Regions from separate parts of the Humibacter sp. genome, predicted to be linked through region 1. Evidence: predicted binding sites of a transcription regulator. Region 1 holds the regulator's gene; the other holds the start of a gene.
What was found. Region 1 encodes LexA, which represses DNA repair genes until DNA is damaged. Its sites were predicted from a motif close to TCGAACANNTGTTCGA; they were not measured.
Positions count from the first base shown of each region.

Region 2: a site for LexA is predicted at 4,356-4,371, ahead of ACTHNC_RS10925 (DUF222 domain-containing protein). Genes of this name have one in related genera too.

Region 1 covers NZ_JBQCIE010000138.1:19,393-31,299, reverse strand. The annotation lists gene dapF (diaminopimelate epimerase) at 1-453, shown strand, start outside; gene ACTHNC_RS18220 (class I SAM-dependent methyltransferase) at 497-1,108, opposite strand; gene hflX (GTPase HflX) at 1,188-2,762, shown strand; gene ACTHNC_RS18210 (methylenetetrahydrofolate reductase) at 3,032-4,123, shown strand; gene metE (5-methyltetrahydropteroyltriglutamate--homocysteine S-methyltransferase) at 4,120-6,453, shown strand; gene ACTHNC_RS18200 (SRPBCC family protein) at 6,483-6,932, opposite strand; gene lexA (transcriptional repressor LexA) at 6,942-7,583, opposite strand; gene ACTHNC_RS18190 (LysM peptidoglycan-binding domain-containing protein) at 7,968-8,330, shown strand; gene ACTHNC_RS18185 (histidinol-phosphate transaminase) at 8,353-9,474, shown strand; gene hisB (imidazoleglycerol-phosphate dehydratase HisB) at 9,485-10,087, shown strand; gene hisH (imidazole glycerol phosphate synthase subunit HisH) at 10,084-10,743, shown strand; gene priA (bifunctional 1-(5-phosphoribosyl)-5-((5-phosphoribosylamino)methylideneamino)imidazole-4-carboxamide isomerase/phosphoribosylanthranilate isomerase PriA) at 10,798-11,544, shown strand; gene ACTHNC_RS18165 (SseB family protein) at 11,531-11,907, shown strand, end outside.
Region 2 covers NZ_JBQCIE010000092.1:212,554-224,460, forward strand. The annotation lists gene ACTHNC_RS10895 (alcohol dehydrogenase catalytic domain-containing protein) at 1-169, shown strand, start outside; gene ACTHNC_RS10900 (DUF6789 family protein) at 166-609, shown strand; gene ACTHNC_RS10905 (CoA transferase subunit B) at 643-1,278, opposite strand; gene ACTHNC_RS10910 (CoA transferase subunit A) at 1,281-2,051, opposite strand; gene prpB (methylisocitrate lyase) at 2,252-3,145, opposite strand; gene ACTHNC_RS10920 (DNA topoisomerase IB) at 3,282-4,325, shown strand; gene ACTHNC_RS10925 (DUF222 domain-containing protein) at 4,480-6,126, shown strand; gene ACTHNC_RS10930 (universal stress protein) at 6,235-6,780, shown strand; gene ACTHNC_RS10935 (sirohydrochlorin chelatase) at 6,787-7,479, shown strand; gene ACTHNC_RS10940 (nitrite/sulfite reductase) at 7,735-9,441, shown strand; gene ACTHNC_RS10945 (phosphoadenylyl-sulfate reductase) at 9,438-10,208, shown strand; gene cysD (sulfate adenylyltransferase subunit CysD) at 10,190-11,176, shown strand; gene ACTHNC_RS10955 (sulfate adenylyltransferase subunit 1) at 11,176-11,907, shown strand, end outside.

The DNA of each region.
Region 1 (11,907 bases):
GACCCCACCGTCCGTGCCAAGGGGCTCGGCGTGGCGCGTCCCGGCGTCGGCATCGACGTGGGCAACCCGCACGTCGTGGTGGCGCTGGCCGACGACGACGAGCTCGACCGCCTCGACCTCGGCCCGACGCCGATCCTTGACCCCGAACCGGTGAACGGCGCGAACGTGGAGTTCGTCGTCCCCTTCGAGCCGCTCGTCGACGACGGCGTCGGCCGCATCCGCATGCGGGTGCACGAACGGGGCAGCGGCGAGACTCTCGCGTGCGGAACGGGTACTGCGGCAGCGGCCCTCGCCACCAGGTACTGGGCGGGCGACGGCGCCCCTGACAACTGGAAGGTGCGAGCCCCCGGCGGAACACTCGGAGTGCGGATATTCCCAGCAGACGACGGTGAGCACGTCTCGTTGTCGGGTCCGGCCGAGCTCGTCTACGACGGCGAGGTCTCGATCGGCTAGGTCTCGATTCGGAGACCGCGAGGCGCCGGACGGCGTGGTCGACCTATCCGCGTCGGACGTGCAGCACCCGGTACCCCTTGCTGGAGGAGGCGCGGCGTACGCCGAACCCGGCAGGAAGCTCCGCCTCGAGCCACCGCTGCAGCGAGTCCGAACCGAGGTTGCGCTGCACGACGAGCCAGGCATCCGCGTCGTCGTCCAACCTCGGCAGCCAGCGCAGAAGCAGGTCGTGCAGCTCGTCCTTGCCGATTCGGATCGGCGGGTTGGACCAGATCGCGCGAAAGGCGAGATATTCGGGAACATCGTCGGGCAGAACGGCGTTGACGTTCGACAGCCCCAGGATGGAGGCGTTCCGGCGCACCACGTCGAGGGCGCGTTCGTTCACGTCGACAGCCCAGACGGTGGCATCCGGAGACTCGAGCGCCAGGGTGAGCGCGACCGGTCCCCAGCCGCAGCCGAGGTCGAGGAGGTCGCCGCTCGCCGGCGCATCGGGTGCGTCGGCGAGCAGAACGTGCGTGCCGAGATCGATGCGATCGGGGCTGAAGATGCCGGAAGCGGTGACGAGCTCGACGTCACGACCGGCGAGGCGGACGCTGAGCGGGCGCAGCTTCGCCTCTCCGGCGGGTCGGGACGTGAAGTAGTGCTCACCGCTGGCCATATAAGGAAGGTACCGGCGCGCTGGAGCTCGGGGCAAAGGCGGGACGCACAGCGCGCAGAGAACTATGGTTGACCACACGATGACGCAAACCCACAGCGAACACCAGCGCGACGAGGCGCTCGAGGAACGGAACGACGGCCCCACCGAGCAGGACGACGTCGTCGCCCGGATTCTGGCGCGCGCAGAGCAGGCATCCGCTCGAACGACGATCTTCGGGCAGAGTGCGCAGGCTCTGCAGCGATCGGACGCCGAGGGGCAGAGCGACGACGGCGAGCAGTTCGACCGCGAGGAGCGGGCGGCGCTGCGCCGAGTCGCGGGGCTCTCCACGGAACTCGAAGACGTCACAGAGGTCGAGTACCGGCAGCTGCGTCTGGAGAACGTTGTGCTGATCGGCGTCTATTCGGCGGGGACGCAGCTGGATGCCGAGAACTCGCTGCGCGAGCTGGCGGCACTCGCCGAGACGGCCGGCGCCGTCGTGCTCGACGGCCTCTTGCAGAGGCGGCCGCACCCCGACCCTGGCACCTACCTCGGCAGCGGCAAGGCGCAGGAGCTGCACGACATCGTCAAGGCGCTCGGCGCCGACACCGTCGTGGCGGACACCGAGCTGGCGCCCAGCCAGCGGCGCGCGCTCGAGGACATCGTCAAGGTGAAGGTGATCGACCGCACGGCCGTGATCCTCGACATCTTCAGCCAGCACGCGAAGAGCCGCGAGGGCAAGGCGCAGGTGGAGCTGGCGCAGCTCGAGTACCTGCTCCCACGCCTGCGCGGCTGGGGCGAGTCGATGAGCCGGCAGGCCGGTGGTCAGGTGGGTGGTGCGGGTGCCGGCATGGGCAGCCGTGGTCCCGGTGAGACGAAGATCGAGCTGGATCGCCGGCGCATCCACTCCCGGATGGCGAAGCTCCGCAGGCAGATCAAGGACTTCAAGCCGGCCCGGGAGGCAAAGCGTGCCAACCGCCGCCGCAACAGCGTTCCGTCCGTCGCCATCGCCGGCTACACCAACGCCGGCAAGTCCAGCCTGCTGAACCGCATCACCAAGGCGGGCGTGCTCGTGGAGAACGCCCTGTTCGCCACGCTGGACGCGACCGTCAGGCGCTCCATCACCGCGGACGGCCGCCTGTACACGCTGGCCGACACGGTGGGATTCGTGCGCAACCTTCCGCATCAGCTGGTGGAGGCGTTCCGGTCCACGCTCGAAGAGGTGGCGGACGCGGACGTGATCGTGCACGTGGTGGATGCCTCACATCCCGACCCGGCGGCCCAGCTCGCCACAGTTCGGGACGTGATCGGCGAGGTCGGTGGCCGCGACATCCCGGAGCTCGTGGTCTTCAACAAGGCCGACCTCATCGATGATGGTCGGCGCCTCGAGCTGCGCGGACTGGAGCCGGCGGCGATCTTCGCCTCCGCACGTAGCGGTGAGGGCATCGACGAGGTGCTGGCAGCGATCGCCCGTGCACTGCCCGACCGCTCCGTCGAGATCGACGTCCTGATCCCGTACGACAGGGGAGACCTCGTCTCCGCGCTGCACGAGCGCGGCCGGGTCGTGCACACCGCGTACGAACCGGACGGCACCCGGGTCACCGCGAAGGTCGCACCCGAGTTCGTGCCCGTCTTCGAGCCGTTCCGCGCTGAGCCGGTGGTCGCCGGCGCACACTGACAGAGCCGCCGCCCAGCCCGTGGGCGGTCGTGTAGCGCTGCGTAACACGCGCCACCCGTTCCTGGCGCGCTTTGTTACTGTGATCGCATTGTTCGTCGAGCACGGCCGAAACCGGTCGGTTCGACTGGAGCGACAGCCGAGCCCGGCACCCGCCCCGAACCGCATGTCAGAGCGGCCGCCTCACTCGTGGTCGCAAGCGATGCGGTGCGGATGCCTTCGGCCACCACCTGCGATCGATCGCCTCCGCGCCGCCCGAGTTGGGAGCCGCCATGAGTGCACAGCACCTCAACGACGGTTCGCCGATCCCGCCTTCTGCTGGAAACACTCGTTCCGACGACACTCACTGTCCGGTCGGAACGCCCTTCTCGTTCGAGCTCTACCCGCCGCGCAATGAGGCTGCTGCACGCGCCCTGCCGCGCACCATCCAGCGTCTCGCCGCCGTGGCGCCACGCTTCATCTCGGTCACCTACGGCGCCGGCGGGTCCTCTCACGCGTCCTCGCTCGACGTGGTGAGGCACATCACGCAGAGCACTCCGGTGCCGGCCATGGCGCACCTCACGTGCGTCGGGTCGTCCCACGAGCAGGCCGGGCGCATGATCCGGGAGTTCCTGAGCGCCGGCGTCACCCGATTCCTCGCCGTGCGTGGCGACCCGCCGGTCGGCGCACCGGCGGATGAACCGCTCGGTGATCTGCACAGCGCATCGGAGCTGGTGCAGCTGATCCACCGCATTCAGGCCGAGCACGCTCCGTACCGCGAGATACCGATGCCCGGCTTGACCCACGCGAGCGCGGTGGGAAGGCGCGAGAAGGTCACGATCGCTGTCGCGGCGTTCCTGAACGGACACCCGCGTTCTCGTTCGGTCGAGCAGGACATCGACACCCTGCTGGCCAAACAGGCCCAGGGAGCGAACCTCGCGATCACCCAGTTGTTCTTCCACGCGGAGGACTACTTCGCCTTCGTCGATCGTGCTCGCCGCGCCGGCGTCACACTGCCGATCCTGCCCGGGATCATGCCGGTCACCTCGCCCGCGCGACTCCGCCGCATTCTCGAACTGAGCGGCGAGGATCTCCCCAGCGAGCTCAGCATCCGCCTCGAGGTCGAACCCACCGACGATGGCAGACGTGAGATCGGCATCCAGCATGCCGCGCAACTTGCCGAGCGGCTCGTCGCGGGCGGTGCACCAGGCATCCATCTCTGCACGTTCAACCAGCCGCAGACGTCGCTCGCCGTTCTCGAGCGGTGCGGCCTGATCGACTCCTCGGCGCTCGAAGAGGATTCCGCCGTCCAGGCGAGCGTCGAAACAGCCCCGACAACGACCACACCACTCCAGCAGGCCAGCAAACAGAAGGAAAACGCATGACCTCCTCCACCTTCCCGACCGGCACGATCGTCGGATACCCGCGCATCGGCCGTCGCCGCGAGCTCAAGAAGGCCGTCGAGGCGTTCTGGGCGGGCATGATCACCGCGGACGAACTCGAGACGACGGCCGCCGAGCTGCGTCGTGCGACTCGTGCTCGGCTGGCGCAGCTCGGACTCGGCAAGAGCGACTCCGCGATCCCCGAGACCTTCAGCTACTACGACCAGGTACTCGACGCCGCGGTCACCCTCGGCGCCGTTCCCACGCGGTTCGCCGGGCTGCAGGATGCTGAAGGCCGCGTCGACCTCGCCGGCTACTTCACGATCGCCCGTGGCGCAGGCGAGGATGCCCCGCTGGAGATGACCAAGTGGTTCGACTCGAACTATCACTACCTGGTGCCCGAGATCGGCCCTGACACGCGGTTCAGGCTGGCATCCGATCGGCTCGTTCGTGAGTTCGAGGAGGCCAACGCCGATGGATACCTCACTCGTCCGGTCATCGTGGGACCCGTCACGTTCCTGGCGCTCAGCAAGCCGGCCGAGGGCTCTCCGGAGGGCTTCCGGCCGCTGTCGCGCCTCGCGGATCTGCTCCCGGTGTACGCCCGGCTTCTCTCCGAGCTGAAGGCAGCAGGCGCCGAGTGGGTCCAGCTGGACGAGCCCGCCCTCGTGAGCGAGAGCCTTGACGACGCCCGAGCCGACGTGCTCCAGGCCGCGCGCAGTGCATACGAGACGCTGGGCGGCGCGTCCGACCGGCCGAGCCTGTTCGTGGCGGCGCCGTACGGCAGCCTCGACGACGCCCTTCCCGTGCTCGCCGCCACGAACGTCGAGGCGATCTCGCTGGACCTCGTGCGCGGCAGCATCCCCTCCGGGCTGGATGCCGGCACCAAGGCCGCCCTGCGCGGCAAGACCGTAGTCGGCGGCGTGATCGATGGCCACAACGTCTGGCGCGGCGACCTCGAGGCCGCGTTCGGCGCGCTCGAGTCGCTGCTGGCGCTGTCGCCCAACCTCGCTGCATCCACCTCGACCTCGCTCCTGCACGTGCCGCACGATGTCGACGACGAGACGGCGCTGGATGCTCGGCTGAAGTCCTGGCTCGCGTTCGCCGACCAGAAGGTCGGGCAGGTCGCCACGCTGGCACGTGGCCTGGAAGACGGACACGAGGCGATCCAGGAGGAGCTGGCGCAGGCATCCGCAGCCCTCGCCGACCGGCTCGGTGCGCCCGGGGTGCGCGACGGAGCGGTGCGCGCTCGCGCCGAGGTGCTCACCGACGCCGACTTCCGGCGCGGCGACTACGCCGCCCGCCTGGCCGCCCAGGACGCCGCACTCGGCCTCCCGCTGCTGCCGACGACCACGATCGGCTCGTTCCCGCAGACCGGTGACATCCGTCGGGCCCGTGCCCAGTTCGCGAAGGGCGTCATCACCGAGGCGGAGTACCTCGGGCTCATGCAGGCCGAGATCAAGCGCGTCGTCGAACTCCAGGAGGAGATCGGCATCGACGTCATCGTGCACGGCGAGCCGGAGCGCAACGACATGGTGCAGTACTTCGCGGAGAACCTCGACGGCTTCGCCGTGACGCAGAACGGCTGGGTGCAGTCATACGGAAGCCGGTGCACGAGGCCGTCGATCCTCTGGGGTGACGTGTCGCGCCCGAAGCCGATCACGGTGGAGTGGTCAACCTTCACGCAGTCGCTCACGGAGAAGCCGGTGAAGGGGATGCTCACCGGTCCGGTCACGATCCTCGCGTGGTCGTTCGTGCGCGACGATCAGCCGCTCGGAGACACGGCGAGGCAGGTGGCGCTCGCGCTCCGCGACGAGATCGCCGACCTCGAGACGGCGGGCATCCGCATCGTGCAGGTCGACGAGCCTGCGCTGCGCGAGCTCCTGCCGCTCAAGAAGAAGGACCAGCCGGACTACCTCCACTGGTCGGTCGGCTCGTTCCGTCTCGCCACGAGCGGGGTCGGCGATGCGACGCAGATCCACACGCACCTGTGCTACTCGGAGTTCGGCGTCGTGATCGATGCGATCCGCAACCTGGACGCCGACGTGACCAGCATCGAGGCCGCGCGCAGCCGCATGGAGGTGGTCGACGACATCAAGGCCAGCGGATTCGACCACGGAATCGGACCCGGTGTGTACGACATCCACTCGCCGCGCGTGCCATCGGTGGCTGAGGTCACAGAACTCCTCGAGAAGGCACTGGGCGGCATCCCGGAGCGGCAGGTGTGGGTGAACCCCGACTGTGGGCTGAAGACGCGCGGGTACGACGAGACCGTGGCCTCGCTGAAGAACATCATCGAGGCCACGCAGGCGGTTCGCGAGAAGCAGCCGGCGTAGCTCGGTACGGCGGATGCCTGTGGCTGTTATCAGCACTGGGCATCCGCCGCGAGCACCCGGTCGAGCTTCGCGAACGTGCGACGCCAGCCCTGGGCGTAGTCGTGCTTGGAAGCACCGCGCAGTTCGCCGTGCACGAATCGCATCGCCGTGCCCTTCTCGCGCGGCTCGAACCCGACGGTCACGCGTGACACGACGCCCGGTTCGCTCCGCCAGCCCCAGGTGAACTCGAGCGCGACCATGGGCTCGACGCGCAGGTATTCACCACTGCTGGTGTGCGCGTCTCCGTCCGGGTCCTGGAACGAGATCTCGAACCGGCCGCCCTCGCGCACCTCGAGGTGCGCCGACGTCACGACGCCGTCGGGCTGCGAGCCCCACCATCTCCGCACGACGTCCGGATCGGTCCAGGCGCGCCACACCTTCTCCTGAGCGGCATCGAAGTGATGCTCGATCCGGATCGACGCAAGCGTCGCATCGCCCATGGGCGATGGTCAGACCGCTCGCAGCACGGCGACTACCTTGCCGACCACATCGGCGAAGTCGCCGAGGATCGGTTCGTACGCCGAGTTGCGCGGCAGCAGCCAGGTGTGGCCGTCGCGCTGGCGGAACACCTTGACGGTCGCCTCTCCGTCGAGCATCGCCGCGACGATGTCTCCGTTCTCAGCCGTCTTCTGCTGCCGCACGACGACCCAGTCGCCGTCGCAGATCGCCGCGTCGATCATCGACTCGCCCTGCACCTTCAGCATGAACAGCTCGCCGTTGCCGACGAGCTGTCGGGGCAGAGGGAACACCTCCTCGACCTGCTGCTCGGCCGTGATCGGGACACCCGCGGCGATGCGGCCCACCATGGGGACCATGGTGGCGTCGCCGACGGGAATCGAGGTCTCGAAGTCCGTCGCCGCCTCGGCGCGGCCCGTGCTCTCCGGCAGATCGATCAGCACCTCGAGCGCCCGGGGACGGTTGGGGTCGCGACGCAGGTACCCGCTGAGCTCGAGCTGACCCAGCTGATGCGCCACGCTGGAAAGCGATGCGAGACCGACCGCATCGCCGATCTCGCGCATGCTCGGCGGATACCCCCGCTGACTGACCGAGCGCTGGATCACCTCGAGGATCGCGCGCTGCTTGTCGCTCAGGCTCTTCCGTCGTCGCGTGCGCGGCTTCTCCGTGGCGGCGCGGCCGCTCCGGGCGCCTGAGACGGCGGCTCCTTGCTGTGCGTCATCGACGTCGGTCAACGTGCTCTCCTCTCTCGTTGGCGAGTGTGCTCGCGGCTCCGCCGCTCGCCATTCCCAATCGCCTTGGTGATGGATGCGAGCATCCGTCACCAAGCCTCAATCGAATGTCAGTGGTGCGTGGTGTAGTTCCTGATGATCGAAACTCTATCCGGGTTTCGCTCCGGATCGGCGATTCTGTTCGAGCGTGTTGATAACTCGACCGGCACAGATCCGAACATACCGTTGAAATCGGAGAAGATCGAAGATAGATTCGGAACACGGGTTCGACACTGAAGGGAGACGGTCATGACGACCATCGCACTCGCGCACTCGACGCGGAGCCGTTCGGCACACGTGCGCACCCGCCTCACTCGTCGGGGCCGTGTCGTACTGTCAGCGCTGATCGTGCTGCCGGTCCTGGTGGGTGGCGGCGCTCTGCTGGCCAGCAGCGGCGCCATGGCGGGCATCGAGTCATCTGCCGCGTCGTTCCACCATCTGACGGTGCAGCCGGGCGAGTCGCTGTGGAGCATCGCGCAGCGTGTGGCTCCGCACAGCGATCCGCGCGACGTGGTCGCCGCATTCGTCGATCTGAACGGACTCTCGTCGAGCATGGTGCAGGCGGGGGAGCAGCTCGCCATCCCGCATGAGTTCGACGGCTCGAACCGGTGAGCGGCCGCCCTAGCATTGACGGGTGATCTCGTTCTCCGACCTCCCTCTCCGCGATGACCTGCGCGGCAAGTCCCCGTACGGCGCGCCGCAGGCGCCCGTGCCCGTGGCGCTGAACGTCAACGAGAACACGCATCCGATCCCGGATGACGTCGTCGCGGACATCCTGGAGTCCGTCGGAGCTGCGCTGAAGGGCGCGAACCGCTATCCGGACCGGGAGTTCCTCGAGCTACGCGAGGCGCTGGCCCGTTACCTGGGGCACGGCCTCGACGCCTCGAACATCTGGGCGGCGAACGGTTCCAACGAGGTGCTCCAGCAGATCCTGCAGGCGTTCGGCGGCCCCGGGCGCAGCGCTCTCGGGTTCGCCCCGACCTACTCGATGTACCCGCTGCTCGCCTCCGGGACGGGAACGGCGTGGATCGCCGCCGATCGAGCACCGGACTTCACGGTGGCGCCGGACCACGCGGCCGCCGCGGTCCAGGAGCACCGTCCGGATGTCGTCATCCTGTGCGCGCCGAACAACCCCACCGGCACCCCGCTGGGGCTGGATGTCGTCGAAGCCGTCTATGACGCCACCGACGGCGTGGTGGTCGTCGACGAGGCGTACGAGGAGTTCATGCCACGGGACGCACCCAGTGCGCTGACGCTTCTCCCCGGACGCGAGCGGCTCATCGTCTCCCGCACGATGAGCAAGGCGTTCGCGTTCGCCGGTGTACGGCTCGGCTACCTCGCCGCTGACCCGGCCGTCGCCGACGCGCTTCGGCTCGTGCGGCTGCCCTACCACCTGTCCGTGCTCACACAGGCCGCGGCGGTAGCGGCGTTGCGGCACTCCGACGAGATGCTCGCAACGGTGCACGACATCGTGCGGCAACGAGACCGGATCGCATCCCGGCTCGCGGAACTGGGATTCGTCGTGCACGACTCCGGCAGCAACTTCGTGCTGTTCGGCGGCGTCGACGATCCTCACGCGACATTCCTCGCCCTCAAGGAGCGGGGAATCCTCGTGCGCGATGTCGGCATACCGCACCACCTGCGTGTGAGTGCCGGTACGGAGGCCGAAACCAGCGTCTTCCTCGACGCCATGGCCGAGTTGGCTGCCGCACCCGCTGCCCGGGCGTCGGCGAGTGCGGCTACCTCGCTCAATTAGGCTTGACGGCATGACCAGCCGCACCGCGAGCATCCGCCGCGAGACCAGCGAGTCGAGCATCGAGCTGTCGCTCGATCTGGACGGCACGGGCAGCAGTAGCGTGCACACCACGGTACCGTTCTACGATCACCTGCTCACCGCGTTCGCCAAGCACTCGCTCACCGATCTGACGGTGCGAGCGAAGGGCGACATCGAGATCGACGTGCACCACACGGTAGAAGACGTCGGAATCGTGCTCGGTCTCGCGATCAGGGATGCCCTTGGCGACAAGTCCGGCATCTCCCGCTACGGCGACGCCACCGTACCGCTCGACGAGGCACTCGTGCAGGCGGTCGTCGACGTCTCGGGCCGTCCTTATCTGGTGCACACGGGCGAGCCGGACGGCTTCGAGCACCACCTGATCGGCGGCCACTTCACCGGGTCGATGGTGCGGCACGTCTTCGAGGCCATCGCGTTCAACGCCGCACTGACGGTGCACGTTCGCGTGCTGTCGGGCCGCGACCCGCACCACATCGCTGAGGCGGAGTTCAAGGCGTTCGCGCGCGCGTTCCGGCAGGCGAAGGCGCTCGACCCGCTCGTGCAGGGCATCCCGTCGACCAAGGGCGCGTTGTGACGAATGCGGGCGGAGGTCCCTCCGTCGTCGTGCTCGACTACGGCTCCGGCAACGTTCACTCGGCGGCCAAGGCGCTCGAGGCCGTCGGGGCACACGTGACGCTGACCAGTGACCGGCAGGCCGCGATGGATGCCGACGGGCTGGTGGTACCGGGCGTCGGCGCCTTCAAGGCGGTCGTCGATCAGCTGAAGGCGGTGCACGGCGCCGAGATCATCGACCGGCGCCTGGCCGGCGGACGTCCAGTGCTCGGCATCTGCGTGGGCATGCAGGTGCTGTTCGAGCACGGCGTCGAGCACGGTCACGATGCGGAGGGTCTCGGCGAGTGGCCCGGGACCGTCGAGCGGTTGGAGTCCGACGTTCTGCCTCACATGGGCTGGAACACTGTGGATGCTCCCGCCGACTCCGTGCTCTTCGACGGCGTGCGCGACGAGCGCTTCTACTTCGTGCACTCCTACGCTGCCCAGCGCTGGGAGCTAGAGCCGTCGGGCCCGTTCGCCGCCGCGAAGCTCACCTGGGCCGACCACGGCAGCCGATTCCTCGCCGCCATCGAGAACGGCCCCCTGTCGGCCACCCAGTTCCACCCGGAGAAGTCGGGTCAGGCCGGCATGCGACTCTTGAGCAACTGGGTGCGGAGCCTGCCCGTACTGGCCGCCTGACTCACGGCATCCGACCGCCTTCCGTCATCGTCACCGAAAGAGCACAGCCACTTCATGAGCCCCATCAGCGACACCCCCGAACTCGTTCTCCTCCCCGCTGTCGACATCGCCGACGGCAAGGCGGTGCGCCTGACGCAGGGCGAGGCGGGAAGTGAGACCAGCTACGGCGATCCGGTCGACGCCGCGCAGGAGTGGGTCGAGCAGGGCGCCGAGTGGATCCACCTGGTCGACCTCGACGCGGCGTTCGGCCGCGGCCACAACCGGGACGTGCTCAAGGCCGTGATGCGATCCAGACGCGACGTGAAGATCGAGCTTTCCGGCGGCATTCGTGACGACGCATCGCTGGAGCACGCGCTCGAGCTCGGCGCGAGGCGTGTGAACCTCGGCACGGCGGCGCTGGAGAACCCGCAGTGGGCATCCGATGTGATCTCGCGATATGGCGAGGCGATCGCCGTCGGCCTCGACGTTCGCGGAACGACTCTCGCCGCACGCGGCTGGACGCAGGACGGCGGCGACCTGTGGGAGGTGCTCGCACAGCTCGAAGACGCAGGATGCGCCCGCTATGTCGTCACGGACGTCACGAAGGACGGCACCCTGCGCGGCCCCAACCTCGAGCTGCTGCGCCAGGTCACGGAGCGCACCGACCGTCCGGTGGTCGCGTCGGGCGGCGTCTCCAGCCTCGACGACATCATCGCCCTCCGCGAGCTCGTGCCACTCGGTGTGGAGGGCGCGATCATCGGCAAGGCGCTCTACTCCGGCGCTTTCACGCTCCCGGAGGCGCTGGACGTTGCCGGACGCTGAGCGCTCCCGCCACCTCTTCGGCTCGACGGACCGAGCGGACTCGGCCGGCCTGCCCTGGGAGGGGCGCTCCTTCGACCAGGGCCCTGCGTCGACGGATGACGGTTCGGCGGATCCTGGTCTGCTCGCCGCTCTGACCGGGTTCGCGCAAGGGACCGCCGGCGAGACGGCCGTCGTCGAGGCGGTCCGCGCTGCGCGCCTGCTCGTGCCTCTTCTCGCTCACGCGGGCGAGGTCGGGGAGACCCCGGACGGACACCTCGTCGACAAGACGCAGGAGCTGTCCATCGCCACCGTGCGGGCACCGGATGGCCGAGCCGTGCTGCCCGCCTTCTCCTCGGTGCGGACCATGTCGGCCTGGAACACGCT
Region 2 (11,907 bases), on a different contig from region 1:
GCGGGACGACATCCTTCCGCTCGTCGAAGACCCTGAAGACCCGTTGGGGACGGAGGACCTCGTGACCCACGACGCGCCGCTGGAGGATGCGCCGGAGCTGTACGAGACGTTCCGCGACAAGAAGGACGGCTGCATCAAGGTCGTTCTGCACCCGGAGATGGCCTCATGAACAACACCGTTCTGGCGAACGTCGCAAGGGGCATCGGCGCGGGGCTCGCCGCGACGGCCGCGATGAGCGCCGTGCTCGGCATCGCGTACAAGGTGAAGACCATCGACCGCCAGCCGCCGCAGCTCATCGTGGATGCGTTCCTGCCCGACATTCCGGAGCGCGAGAACCGCGTGCTCGCCGCCGTCGCTCACTTCGGCGACGGGACCGCCGCTTCGATCGGGTACGGGGTCGCGCTGCCCCGCATCATGCAAGGAGTGACGACCGGCACGGGTTACGGCGCGCTCGTCTGGCTGGTCGGCTACGAAGGATGGCTGCCGCTCATGGGCATCCTTCCGCCCGCTCACCGCGACGACCGGCGCCGGGTCGGCACCATGTTCGCCGCGCACCTCGTGTTCGGAAGCGTGCTCGGCTTCGCCCTTCGTCGTCGGCTCACCACTTGAACTCGTCGAAACCCGCGCCAGCTGACGCCGTCGTCACACCGCGATCTGCAGCGGTGGTTCGATAGCGGCGGTGACCTGCTCGACGGTGACGTCGGGGGCGAGTTCTCGGAGCACGAGTCCGCTGTCGGTGACGTCGATGACGGCGAGGTCGGTGATGATCCGGTCCACCACGCCCTTGCCGGTCAAGGGCAGCGTGCACTGGTTGACGATCTTCGGGGAGCCGTCCTTCGCCACGTGCTCCATCAGCACGATCACCTTGCGGGCCCCGTGCACCAGGTCCATCGCGCCGCCGGGGCCCTTGACCATCTTGCCGGGAATCATCCAGTTCGCCAGGTCGCCCGTGACCGACACCTGCATCGCGCCCAGGATCGCGGCGTCGATCTTGCCGCCACGGATCATCCCGAAGCTCAGACCCGAGTCGAAGAACGCCGCACCCGGGTTCAACGTCACGGTCTCCTTGCCGGCGTTGATCAGATCCGGGTCCACGTTCTCCTCCGTGGGATACGGTCCCACGCCGAGGATGCCGTTCTCGGACTGCAACACCACCGTCACGCCCTCGGGCACGTAGTTCGGCACCAGGGTGGGCAACCCGATCCCCAGATTCACGTACGCGCCATCCGGCAGCTCCAGTGCCGCGCGGGCGGCCATCTGCTCCCTGCTCAGCCCCATGCTCAGGCCGCCTTCCGCACCGTGCGTCGCTCAACGCGCTTCTCGACATCCGGACCGACGACCACGACCCGGTCGACGTAGATGCCTGGAAGGTGCACCATATCGGGGTCGATGGCGCCGGCATCCACCACCTGCTCCACCTGCGCGGCGCAGACCCGACCGGCCATCGCCGCCAGCGGGGAGAAGTTGCGGGCGGACTCGTGGAACACCAGGTTCCCGTGCCGGTCTGCCAGCTTCGCGTGCACCAGCGAGAAGTCCGTGGTGATCGCCTCCTCGAGCACGAACTCCTTCTCCACACCGTTCACGGTGAAGGACTGCACGGGCTTCACCGGCGACGCCACCGCGACACTCCCGTCCTGGTGATATCGGCGAGGCAGACCGCCCTCCGCCACCTGGGTGCCGACGCCGGTCTGCGTGAAGAACGCGGCGATCCCTGAACCGCCCGCCCGCAGCTTCTCGGCCAGCGTTCCCTGCGGTGTCAGCTCCAGCTCGAGCTCGCCGGACAGGAACTGTCGCTCGAACTCCTTGTTCTCGCCCACATACGACGACGTCATCTTGCGGATGCGGTGCGCGGCGAGCAGTACGCCGAGACCCCAGTCATCCACGCCGCAGTTGTTCGACACGACGCTCAACTCGTCGACGCCGGACTCCAGGAGTGCGTTGATCAGCACCATCGGGATGCCGCACAACCCGAACCCGCCGACCGCCAGGCTCGCGCCACTCGGAATGTCGGCGACCGCCTCGGCCGCAGAACCGACCACCTTGTCAATCACGGCGCGATCACCTCCGCGCTTCGATTCGGGAACGTCCGATGGTCATGCATGCCGGCCTCCTTGCCTGCTGAAGGGTTCGCGCAGTCCCTTCTGGGGATGCACCGCCCGGGGATTCACATGTGCCTGGGGTCCGCTTCGTGACGGGCCGCAGGCGCTCACCTCCACCATGGCACGACCAAAGCCGATCGGCAGGTCGAAGCTCAGAGCGTGAAGTCGAAGACCGATGAGTCGAAGCGGTTGTAGCCCTCGTAGTCGATCAGGTCGTACAGCTCGGAACGGTGCTGCATGTCGCCGAGCTTGCCGGTGAGCGACCCGTTCTCGTTCAGCTCGTCGAGGCCGCGCACGGCGGCACCCATCGCCAGGCGCAGCAGTGACACCGGCCAGATCACGAGGTTCATGCCCACGTCGGCGAGCTGCTGCACCGTGAACAGCTCGCTCTTGCCGAACTCCGTCATGTTCGCGAGCAACGGCACGTCGACCGCGGCGCGGACGGCGGCGAACTCCTCCAACGTCGTCATCGCTTCGGGGAAGATCGCGTCTGCACCTGCATCCACCAGGGCTTTCGCCCGGTCGATCGCGGCCTGGAGGCCGTCGACCGCACGGATGTCCGTTCGCGCCATGACGAGGAAGTTCGGGTCCCTGCGGGCATCCACCGCCGCTCGGATGCGTTGCAATGCCGTCTGCTCGTCCACCACCTGCTTGCCATCGAGGTGACCGCACCGCTTGGGGTTCACCTGGTCTTCGATGTGCAGGCCGGCGAGGCCGGCATCCTCCAGCTCCTGCACGGTGCGTGCGACGTTCATCGGCTCCCCGAAACCGGTGTCCGCGTCGACCAGGGCGGGCAGATCCGTCATGCGCGCGATCTGCCTCGCGCGACCGGCCACCTCGGTGAGCGTCGTCAGGCCGATGTCGGGGAGCCCGAGATCGGCGGCGAGCACCGCGCCGGAGATGTAGACGCCGTCGAAGCCCTTGCGCTCGATGAGGCGCGCGCTGAGGGGGTTGAACGCACCGGGGAAGCGCAGAAGCCTGCCGGTAGCGAGCGCGGCCCGCAGATCCGCTCGCTTGTCGGCGGGGCTCTTGCCTGAGTACAGCATCGATGCGGCCTTTCGCGTCATCCGTCGCGCCTCGCCCGGCGCGCCATCGCGCCATCGCCGGCGCTTCCCCTCGAACGTAACAGCCTGCGCTGTCAACGTCTCCACGCGCCATCCCGACCCGATTAACATCGCCCGCATGACGGCGGAGGATCAGGCAATGCACGACAGCGCCGATCGGGCATCCGCCGTCGCCTCCACCGCCGACACGGCCGCCGTCGTGCGGCGCGCGCGGCTGAAGCGGAGCGATCCGAACGGGCCGGGCATCCATCGCGTGAACGCGGACCCGCCTCGATTCGTGGATGCCAGAGGACGCCACCTCACCGATCGGCACCAGTTGGACCGCATCCTCGCGCTCGCGATCCCACCGGCGTGGCAGGAGGTGTGGATCAGCACGGACGAGCGCGGACACATCCAAGCCGTCGGCACCGACGATGCGGGACGCCGTCAGTACCTCTACCACGAGGACTGGCGCAAGCAGCGCGATGCCGCCAAGTTCGACCGCGCCCTCCTGCTCGCCCGCGCGCTCCCTGCCGCGCGCCGCGCAGTCACTCGCGACCTGAAGCGCGAGGGGTTCGGCCATGAACGTGCGCTGGCCGCCGCGTTCCGGGTGATCGACCGCGTGTCGCTCCGCATCGGCAGCGAGGAGTACCTGCGCCGCTACGGCAGCCGCGGCCTCACCACGCTGCAGTGCCGCGACGTGGTCGTGCAGGACGACGAGATCGCGCTGCACTTCCCCTCCAAGAGCGGTCAGCGATTCGAATCGCGGGTGGTGGACGCCGAACTCGCCCGCTTTCTCGGCGACGTCATCCGGGCGCGCCGCCCCACGGGCAGGGCGATCGCCTGGCGCACCTCCGGCTGGCACGCGCTCACCACCGGAGAGGTCAACGACTACATCCGTCTGCGCACCGGAGTGGATGCCACCGCCAAGGACTTCCGCACCCTGCGCGGCACGATCGTCGCGGCTTCGGCCCTCGCCGAGGTCGGCCCGCAGCGCACGAAGCGCGAACGGGACGCCGCAGCCCGCGCCGCCGTCAACGCCGCAGCGGAAGCCCTCGGAAACACCCCTGCCGTGGCCCGAGCGAGCTACATCGATCCACGGGTACTCGATCGGTATCGCGACGGGGAGCTGCTGTCACTGAAGGGCGCGCCCGAGGCGGCGCTGTGCACGTTGCTCGGGTGATGGGTTGGATGTTGAACACTTCAATCATATTCGTACTTATCTTCGATTAATAGCCCACACTGTCCGGATCTTATGACTCTCCGTCCACAAGTAGCGCGTTCTGAATCCATCAACACTCGTTGTTATGTTCGATTAATCGAGATAGTATGGACGCATGTCCTCAACGGTCGAGCGCCTCGAAGAAGCCACGCAATGCGCGTGTTCCGTTCTGCAGCGCTCTGCCGCGAACCTGCTTCCACCGTTAGCGAGCCCAGACCAGCACCAGGGTGAGGTGCCATCGCTTGTGCAGCAGATCACAGCACTCGATGACGACGCGCTTTCACGGCTGATGTCGGACGCGGCACGAGGTCGCGCGGAGTTCGACACGATCATCACGGTGGCCGCGGGAGTCGCCGCCAAGCGCTCCGAACGGTCTCAGGGGCAGGCAGGTCTCGCGCAGCGGAATGGGCATCGCAATGCCGTCGGCTTCGTTCAGTCGATCACCGGCTCCAGCCGGGGTGAGGCCGCGCGACAGGTTCGCCTCGGTGGGGCGATGGGAGAGGCCGACGCGGCAGAGCAACTGCTGCTCATGGCACCCGGTGGCGCCACGAGCCGAAGCGACGACTCCCCGACTGGTGATGACTCCGGCGCTGTCGCCGGTGCTGGCGGAGAGGGCGGTGATGCACCGAAGGCATCGGCCGCCCTGCCGTGGAATCATCCGGTGACCTCGGCCGTCGGGGCGGGTGTCATCGCTCCCGCCTCGGGCGACGCGATCGTCCGGGGCCTCGGCGGCCCGAGCCCGACGTGCGATTCGGAAACGCTCCGTGCAGCGGCCGTAGAGATGCTCGACGAGGCTCGAACCATGCACGTCGATGAGCTCTTCCGCACCGCGCGACGGCTGCGCGACGAGATCGACCCGGCGGGCGTCGAGGAACGTTGGCAGAGGCGTTACGACAACCGGTCGTGGATCATGCGCCGGAACAACGAGGGTCAGTTGACCGCTTACGTCGTCTTCGACGACGATTCGGGAGTTTTCGCCACACAGGTGTTGGACGTTGCGCTCAGTCCACGTCGCGGCGGCCCGCGATTCATCTCTGCGGAGGAGCGAGCCCAGGCGGACAAGCTCCTGGACGACCCGCGCACGAACGAGCAGCTCGCGTTCGACACCATGCTCGAGGTGCTGCGATGCGGCGCCGAGTGCGATGAATCTACGACATTCCGCACTCATCGTCCTGCGGTGCGTGTATTGGTCACGCGCGACGACGAGTCACCATCCGGCATCGCCGATGGCATCGGGCACCTCGAGGGAAGCGACGACGCGATCCCGTTGGGCGTCGTGGAAGCTCGTCTGTGCGACGCGGGCTCCCAGGCGTTGATCGTCGACAGTTGCGGGAATCCGCTCGATCTCGGCCGGGAACAGCGACTCTTCTCCGCAAAGCAGCGGACGGCCCTTCGGGCGCGCGACGGCGGATGCTTCTGGCCCGAGTGCGAGAGCCCAGCATGGGCGTGCGAGGCGCATCACAACAACACGTGGTCCAAAGATCACGGGCGTACTGATGTCGCCGACGGCGTTCTGCTATGCAAGTTCCATCATCTTCTGCTTCACAACAAGGGATGGAAGATCGAACGCGATACGTCACCCGGCGGAACGAGGTACCTGCTGATTCCGCCGGCTTCGGTGGATCCGGAACGCGTCCCCATCGAACTCCGTTCGAAGTCGGCGGCATGGCTCCATCATCGACGCCGGACACTCCGACGCTGCATGACGGCCAGCGGACGAACGGCGGCCCCACCGCCTGCGGCTCTGGTCGCGCGCACGTGAGGCACACTTACCCGAGTGCGCTCTCGGAGCGTGTACTCCGGCCGCGCAACCCTATTGCCGGCATCCGGCTGGCGGCGCATTCTGAAGACGTGGGAGAGGCGGTCGAGGATGTCCGAACCTGCTGCACGAGAACAACCTTCCGCACGAGAACACGTGCTCGTCGTAGGCGTCATGGCGAACGAGTCCGGCGATGCGGCGTCCGACACCGTGCTGATCGAGGCAATTCGCTTCGCTCGGATGCTGAGCGCCGAACTCGTTCTGGCGAACGTCGACACCACGAGATACACGGCGAAGCGCAACGCCGACGGCACGGTGTCCGCGTTCCCCATCGATCCGGATTCGGCCGACTCCGTGACGGAGGAGTTCGACCCGAGACTGGCGGAACACGTCACGGCGCTCCTGGCGAATTCCGACATCCGGTGGAGCCTGCGAGCACTGGCCGGAGACCCGGCTCACGAACTGGCTAGGCTGGCGCACGAGGTGAACGCCCTGGCCATCGTCGTCGGCACCCGCAAACGCGGGCTGCGGACGACGGCGCACGAGTTCTTCAACGGATCGGTCGCCGTGCACCTCGCTCACCGACAGCATCACCCGGTGATCGTCATCCCGCTCGACCCGGTCGCCCACGACGAGCCGCTTCCCTGGGAGGTATAGCCACCGGTGCACACCGCAGTCCTCGCCGCATCGCACGGCACCTCCTCCCTTGCCGGACGAACCGCGGTACGGATGCTCGTGGACCGCGTCGCGGCATCGCTCGACGTTCCGGTGATCGAATGCCACGTCGACGTGGAGCAGCCAGACGTCGACTCAGCGCTCGCCAGCGTCGCGGACACCGCCGATCGAGCCGTCATCGTGCCGCTGCTGCTCTCGGCCGGGTATCACGTGTACGTCGACCTCGCCGAAAGCGCCGATCGGGCAGCACTGCCGGCGACCGTCGCTCCGGCACTTGGGCCCGACGACCGGTTGGTCGACGTGCTCGCCCGCCGTCTTCGCGAAGCAGGATATGCGCCGGGCACATCCGTGGTGCTCGCCGCTGCCGGCTCCAGTGACGAACGAGCCGTCGCCGATTGCCTGCGCACGGGCGCGATGCTCGCCGACGTGCTGGAGAGCTCCGTCGACGTCGGGTTCATCTCCGCCGTGCAGCCTCCCCTGGCCGAGGCCGTCGCCTCCGCGCGCGACCGGAATCCGGAGGTACCGGTCGCGGTCGCCACCTACCTCCTTGCCCCCGGATATTTCGCCGACCTCGCACAGCAGGCGGGAGCGGACCTCGTGGCCGCACCGCTGCTCACACCGGAGTCGACACCTCAAGAGCTGATCGACATCGTGCTGGACCGCGCCGCGGCACTCGTCTGAGCTCCCGAACAGCCTGAGCTCGCGAACAGCCTGAACTCCCGAACAGCCTGCACAGACCCGGATGCTCATATGAGCAATGCCGCTCCTGCGCAAGCACGTCACGAACTATGACGCTGCGTGTACCGCTGTTGCGGCGACGGTCGCACTCCGCTCAGGCCGCACGTAGCGTGAACGCCGGTCCGGACATCCAGCACCGTCATCCTGTGCGCCGTCATCGTGCGCAACCGTCGCCGGACCGACTCCAGCGAGGTGAGCATGACGTCAGTGGAATCACGACCGGCGCGCCGGGTACGCCCGCCGCGGGCCGGCACCCCGAACGGGCAGTGGAAGGTCGACGGATCAGAACCACTGAACCCGACCGAGGTGCTCAAGCGCGCTGACGACGGACTCAACGTGCGGGAGCGCATCGAGACGATCTACGCGAAGAACGGGTTCGACAGCATCGAGTCCACCGACCTGCACGGCAGGTTCCGGTGGTGGGGCCTCTATACCCAGCGCCGGCAGGGCATCGACGGCGGGAAGACGGCGACGCTCGAGCCCGAGGAGCTCGAAGATCGCTACTTCATGATGCGCATCCGCACCGACGGTGGTGTGCTGACCACCGAGCAGGTGCGCACGATCGGCGAGCTCTCCCGCGACCACGCGCGGAACACGGCCGACATCAGCGATCGGCAGAACGTGCAGCTGCACTGGGTCGAGATCGAGAGCGTGCCCGAGATCTGGCGCCGACTCGAAGAGGTCGGCATGCGCACCACCGAGGCGTGCGGCGACGTACCGCGCACCATGCTCGGCAGTCCCGTTGCCGGTATCGCGGCAGACGAGATCATCGACCCGACCGACGCGCTCCGCGTGCTCAGCGAGCGCTACATCGGAGACCCCCGGTACTCGAACCTGCCGCGCAAGTACAAGACCGCGATCACCGGGCATCCGAGTCTCGACGTCGCCCACGAGATCAACGACGTCTCGTTCGTCGGTGTCGTGCACCCCGAACTCGGTCCCGGCTTCGACCTCTGGGTCGGCGGTGCCCTTGCGGCGACGCCACGGTTCGCCGAACGGCTCGGCGCGTTCGTCTCCGAGGAGCGGGTGCCGGAGGTCTGGGAGGGCGTCACCGGCATCTTCCGGGACTACGGATATCGCCGGTTGCGCAACAAGGCGCGCCTCAAGTTCCTGCTCGCTGACTGGGGTCCCGAACGGTTCAGGCAGGTGCTGGAGACCGAGTACCTCGGCTACCCGCTGCCCGACGGTCCCGCCCCGCAGCGGGCCACCGGCCCCGGCGACCACGTCGGCGTGCACAAGCAGAAGGACGGCCGCTACTACATCGGTGCTGCGACCACCGTCGGGCGCACGTCAGGCACGGAACTCATCGAACTGGCGGACGCCGTCGAGCGGCACGGATCCCAGCGGCTGCGCTTCACCGCGTTCCAGAAGGTGCTGGTGCTCGACATCGCCGAGGAGCTCGTGCCCTCGATGGTCGCGGAACTGGATGCCCTCGGACTGTCGAGCAAGCCGAGCCCGTTCCGGCGCAGCACCATGGCGTGCACCGGCCTCGAGTACTGCAAGCTCGCCATCGTCGACACGAAAGACACTGCGCGCGACGCGATCGCCGAGCTCGAGCGACGACTCGCCGATGTCGAGCTGCCCGAAGCGATCAGCCTGCACGTGAACGGATGCCCGAACTCGTGCGCGCGCATCCAGGCGGCCGACATCGGGCTCAAGGGCCAGATCGTCACGGACGAGCACGGTGTGCAGCATCCTGGTTTCCAGGTGCACCTCGGCGGAGGCCTCGCCTCGCACACTCGTGCGGAGGCGGCGCTCGGCCGCACCGTGCGCGGGCTGAAGGTGATCGCATCCGACCTGCCGGATTACGTGGAGCGGCTGGTACGGCGGTTCCTCGCGGACCGAACCGAGGGCCAAACGTTCGCCGAATGGGCGAACGCGGCGGACGAGGAGGCGCTGGGATGAACGCGTCCGCCGGTCGAGTAACGAGCGAGCACCGCGAGCACGCGTATCGAGACCGCACCCGCACGACCGAGGAGCTGCGGGCGCTGGCCGAAGCCGGCGCTGCGGCGGTCGGTTCGGGGACGAATGTCGAGGCATCCGCGGCCGAGGTCGTCGCCTGGGTCGCTGAGAACTTCGGCGTTCGTGCCGCGGCCGTCGCGTGCTCCATGGCGGACGCGGTGCTGCCGCACCTCGTCTCGCAGAGTCTGCCCGGCGTCGATGTGCTGTTCCTCGACACCGGCTACCACTTCCTGGAGACCAGGATCACGCGCGACGAGGTAGCGCGGTCGCTCGATGTCACCGTGGTCGACGTGCTGCCCGAGCAGACGGTGGCGCAGCAGGATGCCGAGTACGGCGCAGAGCTCTTCGCCCGCGACCCGGGCCTGTGCTGCGCGCTGCGCAAGGTCGCACCGCTGAAGAAGGCGCTGGCCGGCTACGAGGTGTGGTTCACCGGGGTGCGCCGCGACGAGGCGCCGACCCGCACCGGCACGCCGCTGATCCAGTGGGACGAGCGGCACGGCCTGGTGAAGGTCAACCCGCTCGCCGCGTGGAGCTTCGACGAACTGCTCGACTACGCCTCGGCACACGCTGTGCCGCTGAATCTCCTGCTCAGCAACGGATACCCGTCCATCGGCTGCGAGCCGTGCACCCGGCAGGTGGCTCCGGGAGAGGATCCGCGATCCGGTCGCTGGGCCGGACTCGCCAAGACGGAATGCGGGATACACCTGTGACTGACGTGACGACGGTGGCCGAGCGCTCGACGGTGGACGCGGGTTTCGATACGAGGGCTGACCCGCGCTTGGGGGCCGGCGGGACGGCGCTGGATGCGCTGGAGAACGAGGCGATCCACATCATCCGTGAGGTCGTCGCCGAGTTCGAGCGACCGGTCATGCTGTTCTCCGGCGGCAAGGACTCCGTCGTCATGCTGCACCTGGCGGCGAAGGCGTTCTGGCCAGCACGCATCCCGTTCCCCGTGCTGCACGTCGACACCGGACACAACTTCCCGGAGGTGATCGCGTTCCGGGATGCCACGGTCGAGCGACTGGGCCTGCGCCTGAACGTCGCACGGGTGCAGGACTACATCGACGACGGACGACTCGCGGAACGCCCGGACGGCACCCGCAACCCGCTGCAGACGCAGCCGCTGCTGGACGCCATCCGGGCGGGCAGGCACGACGCCGTCTTCGGTGGCGGTCGCCGCGACGAGGACAAGGCACGCGCGAAAGAACGCATCATCTCGCTCCGCGACGAGTTCGGCCAGTGGGACCCGCGCAACCAGCGCCCCGAGCTCTGGAACCTGTACAACGGGCGGCACACCCCCGGCCAGCACGTGCGCGCGTTCCCGATCAGCAACTGGGCCGAGCTGGACGTATGGCGGTACATCCAGCGCGAGGGCATCGAACTCCCGCCGCTCTACTACGCGCACGAACGCGAGGTGTACCGGCGCGACGGCATGTGGCGCGCGGTCGGGCCCGTCTCGCCGCCCCGCCCCGGGGAGGTCGTCGAGCGGAGAACGGTGCGCTACCGCACGGTGGGCGACATGTCGTGCACGGGCGCCGTGGAGTCGGATGCCACAGACGTCGCGTCCGTCGTGCGCGAGGTGGCGGCATCCACCATCACCGAGCGCGGCGCGACCCGAGCGGACGATCGCATCTCGGAGGCCGGCATGGAAGACCGCAAGAAGGACGGGTACTTCTGATGTCTGAGCTTTTCCGCTTCGCGACCGCGGGGTCCGTCGACGACGGCAAGTCCACTCTCGTCGGCCGTCTGCTGCACGACAGCAAGGCGATCCTCGCCGACCAGTTGGATGCCCTCACCCGCGCGAGCGCGGCGCGCGGGTTCGGCGGCGGCGACCGCATCGACTTCGCGCTGCTCACCGACGGACTCCGTGCGGAGCGCGAGCAGGGAATCACGATCGACGTCGCGTACCGGTACTTCGCGACTGACCGGCGCAGCTTCATCCTCGCCGACTGCCCAGGGCACGTGCAGTACACCCGCAACATGGTCACCGGCGCGACCACTGCGGACGCCGTCGTGGTGCTGGTCGACGTGCGCAAGGGCGTTCTCGAGCAGACCCGTCGTCACCTGTCCGTCGTGCGACTGCTGCGCGTGCCGCACCTGATCGTCGCGGTCAACAAGGTCGACCTGGTCGACTACGACGAGGGCGTGCTCCGGGACGTCGAATCCGACGTGCTCGCCGTGGCGTCCGAGCTGGGAATCGACGACACGCGCGTCATCCCGGTGTCCGCGCTCGAGGGCGACAACGTCGTGGAGCCGTCCGCGAACACGCACTGGTACGACGGGCCGACACTGCTCGAGCTGCTGGAGACCCTCAGCGTGATCGACGAGGTGGAGTCCTCGGCTGCGCCGTTCCGCTTTCCGGTGCAGTCCGTCATCCGTCCGCAGGGTGCGCTCGCGCCCGGGCTGGAT